Regions from separate parts of the Paenibacillus sp. FSL R5-0744 genome, predicted to be linked through region 1. Evidence: riboswitches for the same ligand, from Rfam matches in the RefSeq annotation. Region 1 holds a riboswitch; each other region holds the start of a gene.

Region 1 (4,216 bases):
ACCTCTACCACGAACATGACGGGATTTTTGATTAGCGTTACTGGGTTAAGCTTTATAAAACTATCCTTTACAGCGCTAAGGAGTATGGGTCCCGTCAGCAACTTTTTTCTTTTTACAGTACTCATCTTATTCTCCCTCTTCCTACCGTAAGGTTAGATATTCTGCAATGGGGCCGAGTACAATGACCGGCAGGAACGTCAACGCACCGATAATCACTACTGTACCAATCAGAATTCCCGTAAACAGTCCATTGTCTGTGCGGAACGTGCCAATCGTCTCAGGAACCGGCTTCTTCTTAAGCAGAGAACCTGCTACCGCCAGCATTGCAATGATAGAGACATAACGACCTAGCAACATGACAATCCCGGTTGTGACATTCCAAAAAGTTGTATTGTCTGCAAGCCCTTCAAATCCTGAACCATTGTTCGCGGCAGAAGAGACATATTCATATAACACTTGGCTGAGTCCATGGAATCCAGTGTTCGTAATCGCCCCTTGCCCCAAATCGGTCAGGAACGCAGCTGCGGTTGGCACAAGGATAATGAACGGATGCACAAGGATCGCTATGGCAATCAGCTTCATCTCCTTGGCCTCTATTTTCCGTCCGAGGAACTCCGGTGTCCTGCCGACCATGAGACCGCACAGGAAGACACCCAGAATCGCATACATCAGCATATTGATCAGTCCGACACCTTTACCACCGAAGACATTGTTGAGCATCATCAGTGCAAGAGGCGTAATACCTCCCAGCGGCGTCAGCGTATCATGCATATTGTTAACACTACCTGTCGTAGCTGCGGTTGTTACTGAAGTAAACAAGGAAGACTGCGGTATGCCGAAGCGCACCTCTTTACCTTCCATACTACCTTGTGAAGATTCAATTCCTAGTGCATTGATCGCCGGATTGCCTTTCGATTCAGCATAGAAGTTTAGGCTTAACAGCAGAACAAACAAGGTCATCATTGCGGTAAAAATTACCCAGCCCTGACGTTTGTTCTTGGCAAACAATCCGTACATATAAGGGAGCGAAGCTGGCAGCATCCACATAGAGAGAATCTCTAGCACGTTCGTAAGTGGATTAGGGTTCTCAAAAGGATGCGATGAATTGGCCCCGAAGAAGCCGCCACCATTCGTGCCCAGATGTTTGATCGATTCCAAAGAAGCTACTGGACCGATAGCAATTTGTTGTGTTTGGCCCTCTAGTGTAGTGACTTCAAGTGATGGCTTGAGCGTTTGTGGCACATGTAGTCCTACCAGCACCAATGAAACTAACAAAGCTAGCGGAATGAACACACGAATATGTGCTTTGACGAAATCCTCGAAGAAGTTCCCGACTGATTTCCGTCCCGTGATTCCTCTGACAAAGGCAACCGCAACAGAAAATCCGCTCGCTGCAGATGTGAACATCATCATCGTGATGACAGCCATTTGTGAAAAATACGAAAGCCCCGTCTCCCCGCTATAATGCTGCAGGTTCGTATTGGTCATAAAGCTGATCACTGTATTGAATGAAAGCGTCTGTTCCATATCCGTAATTCCATTCGGGTTTAACGGCAATCCCCGCTGCAATCTAAGAACAATGTAACTGAAAGTAACCAATACGATATTTGTTAACACAAAGCTGAGCGCATACTTCTTCCAAGACATTCCGTCCCGTTTTTTCAGGCCGATCAGCTTATAAATCCCTTTTTCCATGCCTCCAAACCATCGATCCGTACGGTTCGGTTCATTAGAAAATACATAATATAAATACGTGCCCATCGGCTTAACCAGCAAGATAAGAATTACGATTACAGCAACTATTTGCAAAATGCCCATGAATGCCCCTCCTTAAAATTTCTCCGGATGAATCAATGCGTAAACCAGATATACAAACAACAGTAGGGTAACAGCGATTACTAGAATCACAACTTATCCCTCCCTGTATCCTCAACTACACCTGCGCACCAGCGCATAAATCCATAAAACAACCCGTAAATTACAGCTAACGAAGCCACCATATACAGATCCATCATATCTCCCGCACTCCTTCTTTTATCCTTGATGAGGTGATTTATCGATTAGAAAATCAGCATCACCACTATGAGAATAGATTACATAACTTGCACCAAGTCTTTTATAGACCAATCTAGGATTTATTGAGCTTGTGATTACAAAAATCGGCTGTGTCGTCCAAGTGCGGCACATCTGAATGTAGCGGCAGCATAACGTAAAGCTGCTCTCGAACAGATATACCCGTCCTACCGGGAACGGCGGGCGAAACCAAGTATTCTGATGGCGGGTATCAACTAGAACGACTTGTTCAATCCCCATCTCTTCGAGTAGGGCCTTCTCAGGCAAGTTGTTGGTCAATCCGGCCATCTTAATGCCTCTGAATTTTAGAAGCTTAATAAAATGTTCGCCTGCCTTCGTTGGCGCACATACCAGTACATATTCATTCTGATCTGTCATCTCTTATTCTCCTCAAATGCTTTGCTTGTAAGATCAGAGCTTGATCACCCTGATCTTGAAAGAAAAGCTACCGCTAATGATGAATATAACGACCTCTTCGTGAGGTTTTCCATAAATGCTTTGCTTAAAAAAGCACAGCAAAAAGCCACAAAGGATTCTCCTCTGTGGCTCGCTAGCGGTCACATTGCACTCATCCTCTCTCCATACGCTTACGAGGTTAGCTGTCGGATTCGGGCGGTGAGAGTCGCCCTACCTGTATAGATGCGAGCTCACTCGCATCTTCTACAGGATTCACCCCATAACCGGCTTCCGACTCTCACATCGTCTGCCGATTGTTGGTTCCCCCGCTTTCCTTAACGGAAATTAAGCGGATCAAATATTCGATTGTTGTTGAAACAGGAGTAATCATACCCTTATGCAGGAAGAATTGTAAAACCTGATTGATGCCAAAATAATGCAAATTAAAAACTATTTTCGTATCGGATAGCGCTTACTTGATATCCAATCTCTCTATATCTCTTGTTTACTCGAGTTTTAATCCATTAGCGAAAAGCGGGCATACCATGTGATTTTATTCACCACAAATGTAGAAATCTTAAAAAAACGCCTTTATAGGTAAGAAAACAAGAAGTCGAGATTAAGCGAGGAAGAAGCCCGATAACTCGCAATAAATACCTATTTGGTTCCCTTTTCCGTCGTAGTAGGCAGGATTTGGTTTAAATCGCGCTCAAAAGAACACTTTCTGTTTTTACAGAAACACCTTGAAAAGAGTATGATTCGGGTTGAATCTATTTCACGAAATACATTCAACGCTGAGTTCCTGTATTTGCAGGGAACGGGGGAACCATCAGGTCACATGGCCTACTTGGGGTGAATCCGAAGGAGACTGTCCAAGTCTCATATAGGTAGGGCGACTCTCACCGTCCGAATCCGACAGCTAACCTCGTAAGCGTAAAGAGAGAGACCCTTGATCCGCCACGCTTTGGCACAGGTGTGTGTATACCTGTATTCCAAAACCGCAGCAGAGGTCCTCCTCTTGCTGCGGTTTTTGCGTTACCTGAATCTATAGGGTGATAGCATGCTGGACGGGGTGAAAGGAATGAAACACTATTATTGGGGAACTCAGCAAGAGCTACTTGAGCCGATAAGTCTAAATTATGTTTGCTTTGGAGCGTTGTGGTTCGAAGAGGATCATCACAGAACTATTGTCGGCTATGCTTTTGGTCAGAAGCAGATTGAATCACTTCGCCATTTCAGCAGCCCATCTACCTGTGAATACTGTATGGACCGAACAATTATATACGAAATATATAAAAGTATCCGAGAAAAGCAACAGCTGCAGGATTGGTCAGCACACCAACGTTTTCCGTGGCTCACCGCTTTTAAGGAACCGTGGAAAGACATTGCAGTCGGTTGGTACGTAATGAGATCCCGCAACACCTTTCCCTTACATTTATCCGTTATACGCAAACAGAAATTCAGACTATGGCTAGAGCATACCGCAGTCTGTGAGAATGAAGCTGAAATGCTCGCCTGTATAGAGAAGGCTAATGACATTCACCATGTAGATCTTAAGCTTTTGGAAACCTAAGGAGGAAAAAACTGTCATGGACCAGCGAAGACTGTCTCGCATAGAAGTATTCGTCTTTGATTCACCTGAGCCTATTCATTATGGAATGGAGGCTGATCAAGGCAGCCGTTATGGCATCCTGAAACTTACCTGTAAAGGAGGTAGCAGCTGGGGGGCATGTCTTATCTCTGCCAA
Region 2 (4,216 bases), 470 kb from region 1:
TTTTAGTTGCTTAGGTAGTAGTTACTGTTACTTTTTCTCTGAGAGCCAGAGGGCGACGTTTGCAATCTCCTCAGGGGCTAGCTTTTCTTTAAAGGAAGGCATTTGACCGCGTCCTTTAGTGACGATACTGTAGATTTCTTCAGCATCATGCTGACCGCCTTCATTTTGAAGACTGGGTCCAACTCCACCTTGAAGCTGATCGCCGTGACAGGTGATACAGCTGGCTTTCACGGTTGCTTCGGCCTTTGCCGCATCCAATTGGACTTCCGGCATCGTCGGTTTATTCTGTTCAGCTACCTCTTCTTTACCTGGAAGTGTAAACATAAGTACTACCGCAAAGGCACAGGCGGCAAAAAACAAACCGCTCATGATCCATTTCTGCATCCCAGTTCGTCCCTTCTATGTAAGCTGCTCCCTACATTATAGCTCAAGGTGAAGCGTTATCATAGGGTTTGTGACAAAAAAATGAACGATAATGCCATCAAATCATTGAAAAATATGGAATTTAATATTATTTATCATAGACCATGCAATAAAAAGGTTTGTTTCCTGTGGGGGTTAGGCGCTCATACGTATCGGTAATCGTAAATCCACACTTTTGGTAAGTTCGGATCGCCCGCTGGTTCCAGGTCAATACCTCTAGATCAATCTCACGCTCAGGATAACGAATTAAGGCTGCTTGCACGATTGCATCCATGAATATTTTCCCTAGACCTTGACCGCATAGATCAGGGCGCATACCAATCCCCAAGCGAACAACACCTTCCATTGGAAACAACTGCGCGAATCCACACAAAATCCCTTGCCCATTTAGTATGGAGACATATTGCTCATTCCGTAGCTGCGGGTCACCGAACTCGATTCCAAGAGCCTGCATTTGCTCCCACGGCATCCAGCCGTAAATATTATAAGGGGCAGTGTAATCCCAGTTGCAAACCTCTTCCGCGTGACTGGTCTCCATAGGCGCTACATGAAAAGTAACAGAGGGATTTATCATAAGGTCAAGGACCTCCTTTCACGGGGGAACTTTAAATGTCTTATATTTGTAGCTTAAAATACTTATGGTCCTTATAAGGACATCGAAGGCGTTTATGCTTGTAACTAATTATATACAAAAAGAGGCATGGTCGACTCAGAAATTTATGAGGATTATTGTTTTACAAATTCTGAGAGGGGTAAATACTAAATAAGACAAAAAACAAGCTCTTCCCCAAGAATCAACATCTTGGAAAAGAGCCTATGTACGATTTACTTATTGAACATCATCATTATCTTCTGTCTCAGAAGCAACAGAATGATAAGCATCCGTGCTCATAATTCGTTTAGCACCGATGTAGCGTTTCACGTAGTAGCTATCACTCAGGGAGCTAATCGTTACACCGCGTGAGGAAGATGCGTGTGCAAACTTGCCTTCACCGACATAAATACCGACATGGGAGACACCCTTACCACTTGTATTGAAGAATACAAGATCTCCAGATCTTAAATCATCTTGGGAGATAGCAGTACCCATTTGATACTGGGAACCTGATTGGTGTGGTAGGTTTATACCAATTTTATCAAATACATACATTGTAAATCCGGAGCAATCAAATCCATTTGTGGAGATGCCGCCGGATACGTACTTAGTTCCGATGGTCTTGTCGATCACTTTATCCATTTTGGAATCCGCGAAAGCGCTTCCTGCTCCGATGGTGAAAATAATGGAAAAGCTAAGTACTGCTGCTGCTAGCTTCTTCTTCAAAAGTTTATACCCCTTCCGGATGCCTACGAGGTTAGCTTAAGGGTTCGGTTGAAGGTCCCCTATGACCCCTCTAAAAATGGAGGTCAATTCACCCAAAGTTGGTTCCCCCGTTTTCCTAATAGTTAGGAAACTCGGCTGATACTGTTGATTAGGAATAGCTTGTAATCAATACATGACAAAACCTTTGTAAATAACAACTTAATGATTACAAAAATGTTACTAAAATCTTACTGCAGTTATTGTAACAAACAGAGTGCCGCTTGGCAATCGTTTTTAACATAATCATGCAGAAAAATTCGTTTTTTTAAAGACAAAATGCATATGTAAGCGATAATATTAAACTAATTTTTATATTTATTGAAATTTTTATCAAATAAAAGTGTTTAAAGTCCGTTCTAGAGGTGTAAAGAATATAATAAGGCAAAAGAAAACCTGGATTCGATTAAGTCAATAATCAAACCCAGGTCTATATAATGTAATTGTGAGGTTATAGTTGTGGGGAAGTATTAATCGTAGGCTATAGCTTGATATGAGGAAGTACTCATTACTCTTTTAGCACCAACGTAGCGATTGGCCCAGTAGGACTGGCTAAGTGAAGTGATGGTCACGCCATATGAAGATGATGATTGTGCGAATTTTCCGTTTCCAACATAAATGCCGACATGGGATACGCCGTTGCCCAATGTGTTAAAGAAAACTAGGTCACCTGAACGTAATTTACTTTTGGCTACAGGAGTTCCGACATTATATTGAGCTTTTGAAGTACGGGGCAAAGAAAGACCCACCTTCTTGAATACATACGTAGTAAATCCAGAACAGTCAAACCCGGCAGTGCTAGTGCCTCCGGTTTTATAGGCAACTCCAATTGTCTTTGAAATAACACTGTCCATCTTAGAATCTGCAAAGGCACTTCCTCCACCAATAGAGAACGCCATCACAAGTCCTAGCGCCGCAGCGACGCATGCTTTTCTTAAATTCTTCAAAAAAATTGTACCCCTTCCAATGCCTGTGAGGTTAGCTTAAGGATTCGGTAGAAGGTTCCCCTATGATCACTGCAAAGCGAGATCAATTCACCCAAAATATGGTTCCCCCACTTCCCGGTGCAAGGAATTCGGCGTTTTATGCACCAGATAGTGACTTATCGACATGACTACGACAAATACATGAAGTTATGTAGAAATCGTTTCAAATGATTACAAACTTGTTACCAATGGAACAGGACTTATTGTAACAAAGTCTTTACGATTTTGCAAATCCTCATAATTTGTCTATAACGCGAAAGAGTCCCAGCTCCTGATTCAGGAACCGGGACTCTTATATTATGTTCTGTAATGCTTCAAATTATTGTGGAAATGCTTTACTTTGCCATAGATGATATTGAGCTGAAATTCCCCACATTTTGAAGAGTGTTGAGGGCAGTGATGAAAGTTGACGAATAAGAAGTGCTGGTAGGCCAGGACAGAAGATACCCGTTAGTCCGCACACTAGCAAAAGGATCAGGCCTGCTGCACCAAGTATGATTGAAATTCCTATTGCCGGAATCAGCGACTTCAAGCAAATGAATAAGGAGGAGAACATCCCCGTGCCGCTGGTATAACCAAACTGCATATATAGAAGGAACAGGCGCACGATAAAGATGTATATAAGCCATGCCAATACGTATGGAACTAGATGAAGTAACAAAGAGTAGTTCAGAAAGGAGGACAAGAATAGCCCGTACATTTTTGGAGCAAGCCAGTATAACGGAAGTAGAGCCAGCACCCATTCGATTAGACTGAAGATAAACACTGGAAATCCATAAAGCTTCATACCTGGAAAAAAGAACAGGCCACGCTCTCCTTTTCGCTCCTGATGGAGTTCATGCAGTAATCCTGCCCTTATGAAGGGGGAGAGTAGCAGTCGTAAGACAACAAGCCCTAGGAACATCCATAACCAAGTACGTATCGCAGGATCTGTGTTTAAGCTGAACTGCCCTTCGACATAATAGAGTAGTCTGCCCATTCCGCTGCCTCCAGCGTCTTTATCTGGATAACGTAGTAGAATTGGAACGATAGCAGACCGGATGAAGCCGTACATAAAGTAGCCCCAGAGCAGTCGGTAGATGAAGAGCAGAATCAGAATATAAAATTGCTCCTTCATGCTTTGCCAGCCGCGGGTTATCGATGTTCTCACAATCATTCACCTCACCAGACAAGAGTTCCGAGCACGGTTTCAACTAGTTTAGTTACACTTAATGTCCAGCGGGAGAGCGTTTTGGGCTCTATTTCCGCCAGTCTGAAGTTATTAAGATGTTTGTTTTCTAACAGAATGGTATGCTCAGGATCAACCTCAGCAGAGAGAAGAAGCTTATCGCTTAACAATTGGAAGGTAGTCTCTGCTCCTTCACCGCTCCAGACCCGCTCTGTAGCAGAGCCATCGGCGAATGTGAATTTAATGGGAACGTCAATGTAATGGCTCCCTTTGTTTGTAATC
Region 3 (4,216 bases), 550 kb from region 1:
CAGCCCGGCACCTTTGCGGACACGATCTTACGAATTCGTTCACCTGCGTGATCCGGGTCAGTAAGGATAATCACTCCTCTACGCTCCATAGCAAGCGCGATCTTCGCAATTACGGTCCGGTCCACAGCCGAGCCCCCTGTTTCGATCGTATCTGCTTCAACAGCGCGTTTAACAGCGACGGTATCACTCTTACCTTCAACGACAATTAATTCCTTAATCATATCTCTTGACTCCTTCCAAAAAAAGCAAAAAAGAAGAGGTTTCGCTCCTCTTCTTTTGGTTAAAGAATGTATAAGTGATGAGCGGTTGCTCTGCGATCAACGAAATGATCATCTGGCGTTCCTTAACGGTTATCATCACTATAGCTTATCAAAGAATAATTTGCAAAAGCTTCAGCCTAGTTTAACTCCGGCTTCACAGGTCCAATAACATAAACGGTACGTGATTTACGACCGAAATTACGGACATGGCTCAGTGAATCGTAATAGACATCTACTTTATTGCCTTTAATGGCACCGCCAGTATCTTCTGCTCGGCGGAACCCAAGTCCCTCGATATATACCCACCAGCCAATAGGGATTACATTCGGGTCTACCGCAATTGTACGACCTTCCGTTACGCGTGTTCCGGAGGCAGTTTTGGTACCAATACCTGGCTCTTCTGATGAATAAGCTGTCATGGAGACGTTCTTAATCATCTTCTTGTACTCAAAGTCTACGCCAGCCTTGCTTGTGACGTTATTAGTCTTGGCGCTAACCTTAGCCGTTTTTGAAGTGGTGTTTGATTTGGAAGTTGTTGTAGTCTTAGCTACAGCCGGCTTAGGAAGTGCTTTGGTACCAACGGCAATAATCTTATCTTTCGTTACCGTTTGTACTTCCTTACCAATCATGCGCATAGAGGCCAGTTCTCCGTCTTGGTAGATCTTCTCAATATGCTGAATCATGACGCCTGGTTTGCCTGCCTGTGCCACTCTAACTGTTCCCACAGTAAGGGAGGGGTCTGCTGTCTTGATGACTCTGAAGGGTAAGTTAGTTGTTCGCTGTACGGTCTGTTTGTTGATGCGAACAATCTTAACCTCCATGTTTGCAGAAATGGTGGTGTCTAACGAAGGGAAAATCTTATCATGACCTTCTAGGGTAATGCCCATTTTCTCAATTGCTTTACCAATTGTGTCTTCGGTCGTATATAACGTTTTTGTTGCTCCATCCGCAGTAAGACTAATTTTCTGCGCACGATTGATAACGACACGGTCACCGTCTTTTATTTCATCACTCAGACCTAAAGATAGTTCATCATGCGGCTGCAGCGAAATTTGCTCTTTCTCCAACACATCACCAAGAAGCGCTTCCCGCGTTTCAAGCGTCTGTGTTTGCCCGTCTATTACTAAAAATAATTGTTTGTTACTTTGACCGTGTACGTACAGCAGAATAAGTAGCGCGATAGCGACTGAAATCACGCCTGCAAGTAAAAGTACGCGAGTATTTACTTGCTCCCACCGTAATGCGAAAGACCTGCTGGATGACTGCGAATCATGGGATACTTCTGGTTGGAATACGCCCATTCTCTCCATCCTCCTTACATAGCCCCGTCGTCAATTGTATATCATGAGGACTGAATTCCTTTGACGAAACTATTTGAGATTGTCACAGGACACGCACGTAATAACTTAGCGTCTCCTGCTCATGGATCGCCTGCTCGGCACAGCTACTCCCACCCCTGTTATATAACAGTATGTGGGCAACATTCTATTTATTCAAAAATAAAAAAGCCTAAAAAGAGTTCAACTGAGGACTCTTTCGTGGCTTCTCCAATATCAGAATAGAGAATGCTTGTGCACGAGGTTGCCTCTCTTACTTGCGCTTACGGGGTTAGCTGTCGGGTTCGGACGAAAGAGAGACGCCCTATTTCAGGTCACCCGCTCATGGCGGTTGCCCTTAAATTCACCCCAAAGACCACGTGAAGAAATCAAATACTGTCCTACGGCACGTCTAAACCGTATTTAAAATACAGGCATGCGGCAGGTCAATATTGGTTCCCCCGTTCTCCATACGGAGACTCAGCGAGACGATCCATGAATCAATGGCTGTCACTATAACACAGCTCACATCACTGAAAAGATGATATCCTGTTTTGATGCATGTTGTAAAGGACGATTCAACCACGTTTACGCAAAAATATGGTTAAAATATTGTAATATTCAGCCGTTTTTATATTAAAAAAGTTTAATATATCGGCCATTCTCTATTTTTCGCCTGTTTTGCTCCCGTTTTCACTCAATCCCAAATCGTTCCAGTGCGTTCGCATACGTTATTTTAGCCAATTCTTCCCATGTTAACCCTTTAATTTCAGCTGCTGCCTCTGCTACAAGCTTCACATGAGCGCTCTCATTTCGCTTCCCGCGGAAGGGGTGTGGAGTCAAATATGGAGCATCGGTTTCGATCAATAATCGGTCTAGTGGGGTCTGCGCAAGCACTTCTTTTGGCACTCTTGCATTTTTGAACGTAATGGGTCCTCCAAAGGATAAATGAAAACCAAGATTCAAGCACATTTTAGCTGTTTCCCAGCTTCCTGAGAACGAGTGCATCACGCCTCCAACCTCATTTGCTTTTTCCTCCCGTAAAATCCGTACAACATCCTCATGGGCATCACGATCATGAATACAAATCGGCATATTTAATTCACGGGCTAGTCCAATTTGCTTGCGAAAAACTTCATGTTGCACATCCTTGGGAGAAGTATCCCAGTAATAATCCAGTCCGATTTCACCAATAGCCACTACTTTTTTATGACTGCATAGAGAAGCGATCCAATCGAGATCTCCTTCTTTCATATCAATCGCATCCTGAGGATGCCAACCCACTGCCGCATAAATATAATCATAAGATTCCGCCAGCTTCATCGTTGAGGGAATCGTCTCCCGATTAAATCCGATATTAATCATCTTGCTAACTCCTGCTTCTACAGCACGGGCGATAACTTCTTCGCGATCCTCGTCGAATTGAGGTGCATCCAGATGCGTATGTGTGTCAAACAGAAACATTTTAACCCTCACTCCTTGTTCTTTTTTAAATATAAGACAATATAAGTTTCACACTATCCGTTATATCTTATATTTCTACTCTTCTTGTCAAATATCCCATATTTTCTTGTATTATTTTGCAAAAATCTCTGCAATAGAAGCAGGCAATCGCGTAAGCGCATTTCTCAACTTATCCTGAGGAAAATAAAGATGATATCTGCCACGGTGAATGCCGCTAATAGAACGCACAATATCCGACACCTCTGAAATTTCCCGCAGATGATCATGCCGATCAAGCAGCAGAATTTGTTTATTGTCAAAAGCTTCTCCCGGACGGAACACATCATAGGGCAGATCTGTCGGAAAATCAATCTCCAAATCATATTCTGGGTGAAGTCCCGCTGCCGAAAAACTGCTGCGAATTTCAGTAATCATATCTGTATCGAGATTCTCCACCTCAACATATTTATAAAGTTTACGATGAATAAAACGGGTACACAAGTCGCTTAGTAGCTCATCTTTCTCAAGCGTCCACTGCATAAAAGCCGTCTGTACCAGTGCTTCATCTAGCATTAAATATTGCTTCACTGTCACCTCACCACGGAACAAATCCTCCAGCGGATTAATCATGAAACTAAAATTGTACCCCTCTTGGAAAAGCTCCTTGGCTCTACGAAAAATTTGTCGCAAAATAATTTCTGAGCTACGTGTCACCGGATGAAAATAGACTTGCCAGTACATTTGATAACGCGACATTAAATAATCTTCAATGGCATGCATTCCCGATTCTTTTACAACAATTCGACCATTATAAGGACGCAGCATTCTTAAAATCCGATCAATGTCGATAGTTCCATAGTTTACACCTGTATAGTACGCATCACGCAGCAAATAATCCATGCGATCAGCATCTAGCGGACTGGAAACCAGATTTACAACAATTTCGTGCTCATAAGTTTTAGCGATTACAGAGGCTACTTTTCGAGGGAAATCCTCCTCCACATCACGCAAGATCTCAGTAATCTCTGTGTCCTCCAGAATAATTCGACAAGTCCAATCCTCATGATTCATTTCAAAAGCTTCTTCTATAGAATGGGAAAATGGACCGTGTCCCAGATCATGCAGCAAGGCCGCACACAAGGTGAGCAGACTTTCTTCAGGAATCCAATCCTTATACCCGCTTCGTTCAAATTGCGA
Region 4 (4,216 bases), 1.7 Mb from region 1:
GCTTAAGCATTTCGGATCACTAAAGAAAATTAAAGAAGCCTCCATAGAGGATTTTATATCACTTTCTATTGGCGAAAAGCTGGCTAGTCAAATTCTTGAGGCGCTCAAGGATGAAGAGCCAGCGACATAGGCATTCGAAATACTGGAATGATGTATACGTTAATATAAAAAAGGTGTCACAGCAGTTTTCTGCTGTGACACCTTTTTTTATTATAGGTTATCCACCCGTTACTTCTTTAAATTACAGATGTAGGTTCAACCGGCTTAGGTTCTGATTTCTGCGGTGGATTAAACCGATAGACGATGTAGGCGACTATGAACGGCATTATAATCGCGAAGATACCAGCCCCTACATTCACGCTTTCCTTCATAAAGATCAGCGTAGCGCCCATCAGAATGCTGTCAAACACGACGTGACTGAACATGACGGCAATAAATCCGTAACGAAGGAAAATATAGCTAAAGAGCAAACCAATCACGGTCAGCTCAATAGGACGGGAACTGATGGGGTAGATCGGATACAGCGTATGGCCAAACGCCCAAACCAGCGTGGTGATCAGGCAAGCAATGAACGTGCTTCGGAATACTTTTTTCAACATAGGAATTCCGAAAAAACGATAAATGGCTTCCTCGGATAAACCAGCGAGCCATGCAACGATGGGCAGCAGCCAAGCATATCTCATGTTGTAAGGAGATTGAGTAGCGTCAGTAGTGGACCAGTTCTGCAAGGTAAGTGATAATACAATGAACATAAGGGTCTGCACCCCTAGCAGCACGAATGCCCAGACGTATCCAGCCCGGATACTATCCAGAACATATTTTCCATAGCCAGGCTCTTTAGCACGAGGCCATGGGTTCATCCCCTCTTCTTTTTTCCATAGGCCGTCCCCTCCAACTAAAGAAAAATAGAGCAGGGAGGACATTAGGAGGCTATATAAGGCATAAATGATGAACATTATGACGGAAGTTATCTGAGCCTCGAGTCCTTCGCCTGAGGATTCAGGGAGCATATTATAGGTGCTGATCATCATGATTACAAAATAAGCTGAGCTTAGGAATATTCCACGCTTAAAGGAGGTATGTTCTCTTCTAAGTATGCTGTAGATGAGTGCCAGAATTCCTAAAGCTAAAGTAGGCAAACCGTAGCCGAATAAAGTAAACTTTTCCGCGAGAGAGGTCTGGTCCTTTACATAGGAGGTATGCCAGGCTGGAGCGGTGAATCCTGCTTTAAAGCTGGATACCTGTTCGCCAGTGAAATCGAAATAATAGTGTAGTAAGGATTCGCCGATCTGAACGGAACGATCTGTATACACGAGCCCGTAGTTTCCCGTATTCGATTCAATTTGCAGCTTGGCGGCATTTACATCCCATTCCTGAAGCCAGGGACGGGCAAGATTTTCTTTTTGTGCAAGTGATAAGGTAGTACCCTTGTCCTCTTCTTTTGCACTGGTGGATACATTGTTTGGTAATCCGGTACCTGATCCTTCTGCACCTTGTGTGAAAGCGACAACTCCACCAGTATACATATTGAGGTCAACAGAGATCAGTGGCTCTTGTTCCGCTGAAGGACTAAGTGTTACACGAAAGATGTCAAAAGGATATCGTTGATCCAATTTCTTTTTTGTATAGTCCTCCAAAAGCTTCTCGCGGGACATATAACCATAAAAGGAAGAGTCCGTATCGTACAGTACATTCCACTGATCGGTTGGTGCTTTGGTGTAGTTCAGCTTTTGTTCTGCGAATGATATGGCTTTGTCGCGGGCTTCCGCCTTACTGATGACAGTAGTATCTTCCCCGGCAGGGCTATTTAGCACCGAGGGAGCAATTTGAAACATAATAAATAGAATAAGACCGATAATGCCCGAGATGATGAGCCTCTTGGAGAGGGCACGTTGCTGTAAGGGCTGGCCAACGGGATTCATGTAACGCCTCCTTGTAAACTGACAATGTTATGTTCCATTATAGTATTAGTGCCATGATAGTTACAAAAATCATCGTATATTCTTTTTATGGGTAATAGAGATATTATAGAATAGGTAACTGAATATATACCATGAATTTAAGGTGATTCTTTCTTCATTTTTCATGAAAATCGATGCAATTGCAGGGAAAACACGGAAAAGTGATGAGAAAAGGCACTCTTAGTGGTACATCCTCTCCAAACCGCATTTTTCATATGAATCACCATTAATAGTGTCTTTGTGATTTATCGAAATAACATATATAATTTGTATGCAATTGTATATAGCCGAATTTCAGGTGAAAACGGGGGAACCATAAGAAGTAATGAAAAGATGAGTATACGCCATAGGCGTTGTCTTTATTCATCAGGGGTGAATTTCGTTCTAGGAACGAATAGGGCAGCCTGCACAGTCCGAATCCGTCAGCTAACCTCGTAGGCTAATTTACTGCAGGAACCAAGGGTAGCATTGGTTTTCCAGTGCTTTTTTTGTTGGAATTCTTTAAATTTTGATAAGAGGGTGAGCGTAGTGGCTTCACAGTTTCGCAGGGTTTCTGAATCAAAGTTCCTGAAGCTCTCTCCGCCTCAGATTATGGTGCTTGGTTTTGCATCGATCATTCTGATTGGAGCCTTGCTGCTAATGCTTCCCATTTCGAGTACCAGCGGGAATGCTGTTAGTTTTATTGATGCGTTGTTTACTGCAACATCGGCCACCTGTGTGACGGGACTTGTGGTGCTGGACACCGGGACGACATTCACCATTTTTGGGAAAACCGTAATTATGGTGCTTATCCAGGTGGGCGGCTTAGGGTTTATGACAATGGCGACCTTATTTGCCATGATGATGAAACGCAAAATTTCCTTGCGGGACAGACTGATCCTTCAGGAAGCAATGAACCAAGGCTCAATGGAGGGGATTGTTCGACTGATCCGGAGAGTACTTATTTATTCCTTGGTCATCGAAGGCTGTGCAGCGGTGCTTCTGTCCTTACGCTGGGCGTTTGATATGCCACTGGGAAAGGCCATTTATTTTGGAATATTTCATGCGGTGTCTATGTTTAATAATGCTGGATTTGATATTTTCGGGGATTTCCGGAGTTTAACCGATTATGTATATGACCCGCTAGTGAACATCGTGGTGATGTTTCTGATTGTCTCTGGCGGTATTGGTTTTATTGTCATGTCGGATCTGGTGGAGTTTCGTGTCAAACGTAAATTATCTTTGCATAGCAAAGTTGTACTCTCCACCACTGCAGGGCTTATTCTTATCGGCGCTTTGGTTATTTTTATATTTGAATTTACGAATCAGCGCACACTGGGGAATTTAAATTTCGGCGGCAAAATATTATCGGCATTCTTTCAGTCGGTATCGCCCCGAACCGCTGGCGCCAATACGGTGGATATTGCCGGACTGCGGCAAGCCTCACAGTTCTTTATGGTTATTCTTATGTTTATTGGTGCATCTCCAGGATCAACAGGTGGCGGGGTCAAGACTACAACCTTTACGATTATGATTGGTGCAGTAATCGCGATGCTGCGCGGACGTGAAGATGTTGTACTGTTCCGTTACCGATTGGCGCAGGAGCGTATCTATAAAGCGTTGACGTTAACATTACTCGCTTTGCTATTGGTCCTCACGGTGTCGATGTTACTGTCCACAACAGAGGATAGTAATTTCTTAGCGATATTATTTGAGACGACCTCAGCTTTTGCCACGGTGGGACTAACCATGGGGCTGACACCTGAACTGTCTATCTTCGGCAAGATTCTGATCTGTCTGACCATGTTTGCAGGTCGGCTAGGTCCATTAACATTAGTGTATGCGCTTGGACCTAAACAGGGTAAACCATTGTATAAGCACCCAGAAGGTAAAATAATTATTGGATAGGAGTTAATCCGAAATGAAAGCACAGCAATTTGTAGTAATCGGTTTAGGCCGCTTTGGCTCAAGCCTTGCACTTGAGCTGATGGAAATGGGCTACGAGGTGCTCGGCATTGATCACCATGAGGAGCGTGTGGAGGAAATGAGCGATCACCTGACGCATGCGGTAGTGGCTGATGCTACAGATGAAGGAATTATGCGCTCGCTTGGCGTACGGAACTTTGACTGTGGGATTGTTGCGATTGGCGACAATATGGAACGAAGTATTCTGGCGGCGATTTTGTTAAAAGAGATTGGAGTCAAGCAAGTAGTAGCCAAGGCGATCTCGATCCTTCATGGTCGTGCGTTGTCCAGGCTGGGCGTGGACCGGGTTA

Evidence for each region. Region 1 has a riboswitch for cyclic di-AMP ahead of MKY19_RS02660 (hypothetical protein). Riboswitches for the same ligand answer to the same signal wherever they lie in the genome.
Region 2: another riboswitch for cyclic di-AMP. It lies ahead of MKY19_RS00540 (C40 family peptidase); the one in region 1 lies ahead of MKY19_RS02660 (hypothetical protein).
Region 3: another riboswitch for cyclic di-AMP. It lies ahead of MKY19_RS00190 (3D domain-containing protein); the one in region 1 lies ahead of MKY19_RS02660 (hypothetical protein).
Region 4: another riboswitch for cyclic di-AMP. It lies ahead of MKY19_RS25380 (TrkH family potassium uptake protein); the one in region 1 lies ahead of MKY19_RS02660 (hypothetical protein).

Annotation. Positions count from the first base shown of each region.
Region 1 is NZ_CP150228.1:587,075-591,290, reverse strand. It holds gene kdpB (potassium-transporting ATPase subunit KdpB) at 1-125, opposite strand, end outside; gene kdpA (potassium-transporting ATPase subunit KdpA) at 142-1,818, opposite strand; gene MKY19_RS02660 (hypothetical protein) at 2,035-2,451, opposite strand; cyclic di-AMP (ydaO/yuaA leader) riboswitch at 2,642-2,831, opposite strand; cyclic di-AMP (ydaO/yuaA leader) riboswitch at 3,252-3,417, shown strand; gene MKY19_RS02655 (hypothetical protein) at 3,551-4,042, shown strand; gene MKY19_RS02650 (hypothetical protein) at 4,059-4,216, shown strand, end outside.
Region 2 is NZ_CP150228.1:112,527-116,742, forward strand. It holds gene MKY19_RS00530 (cytochrome c) at 28-384, opposite strand; gene MKY19_RS00535 (GNAT family N-acetyltransferase) at 512-997, opposite strand; gene MKY19_RS00540 (C40 family peptidase) at 1,253-1,744, opposite strand; cyclic di-AMP (ydaO/yuaA leader) riboswitch at 1,750-1,891, opposite strand; gene MKY19_RS00545 (C40 family peptidase) at 2,251-2,679, opposite strand; cyclic di-AMP (ydaO/yuaA leader) riboswitch at 2,733-2,871, opposite strand; gene MKY19_RS00550 (hypothetical protein) at 3,086-3,916, opposite strand; gene MKY19_RS00555 (M1 family metallopeptidase) at 3,928-4,216, opposite strand, start outside.
Region 3 is NZ_CP150228.1:40,007-44,222, reverse strand. It holds gene rnmV (ribonuclease M5) at 1-221, opposite strand, end outside; gene MKY19_RS00190 (3D domain-containing protein) at 398-1,561, opposite strand; cyclic di-AMP (ydaO/yuaA leader) riboswitch at 1,843-2,072, opposite strand; gene MKY19_RS00185 (TatD family hydrolase) at 2,270-3,040, opposite strand; gene MKY19_RS00180 (HD domain-containing protein) at 3,152-4,216, opposite strand, start outside.
Region 4 is NZ_CP150228.1:5,749,298-5,753,513, reverse strand. It holds gene uvrC (excinuclease ABC subunit UvrC) at 1-130, shown strand, start outside; gene MKY19_RS25385 (CPBP family intramembrane glutamic endopeptidase) at 237-1,922, opposite strand; cyclic di-AMP (ydaO/yuaA leader) riboswitch at 2,237-2,416, shown strand; gene MKY19_RS25380 (TrkH family potassium uptake protein) at 2,553-3,848, shown strand; gene MKY19_RS25375 (TrkA family potassium uptake protein) at 3,862-4,216, shown strand, end outside.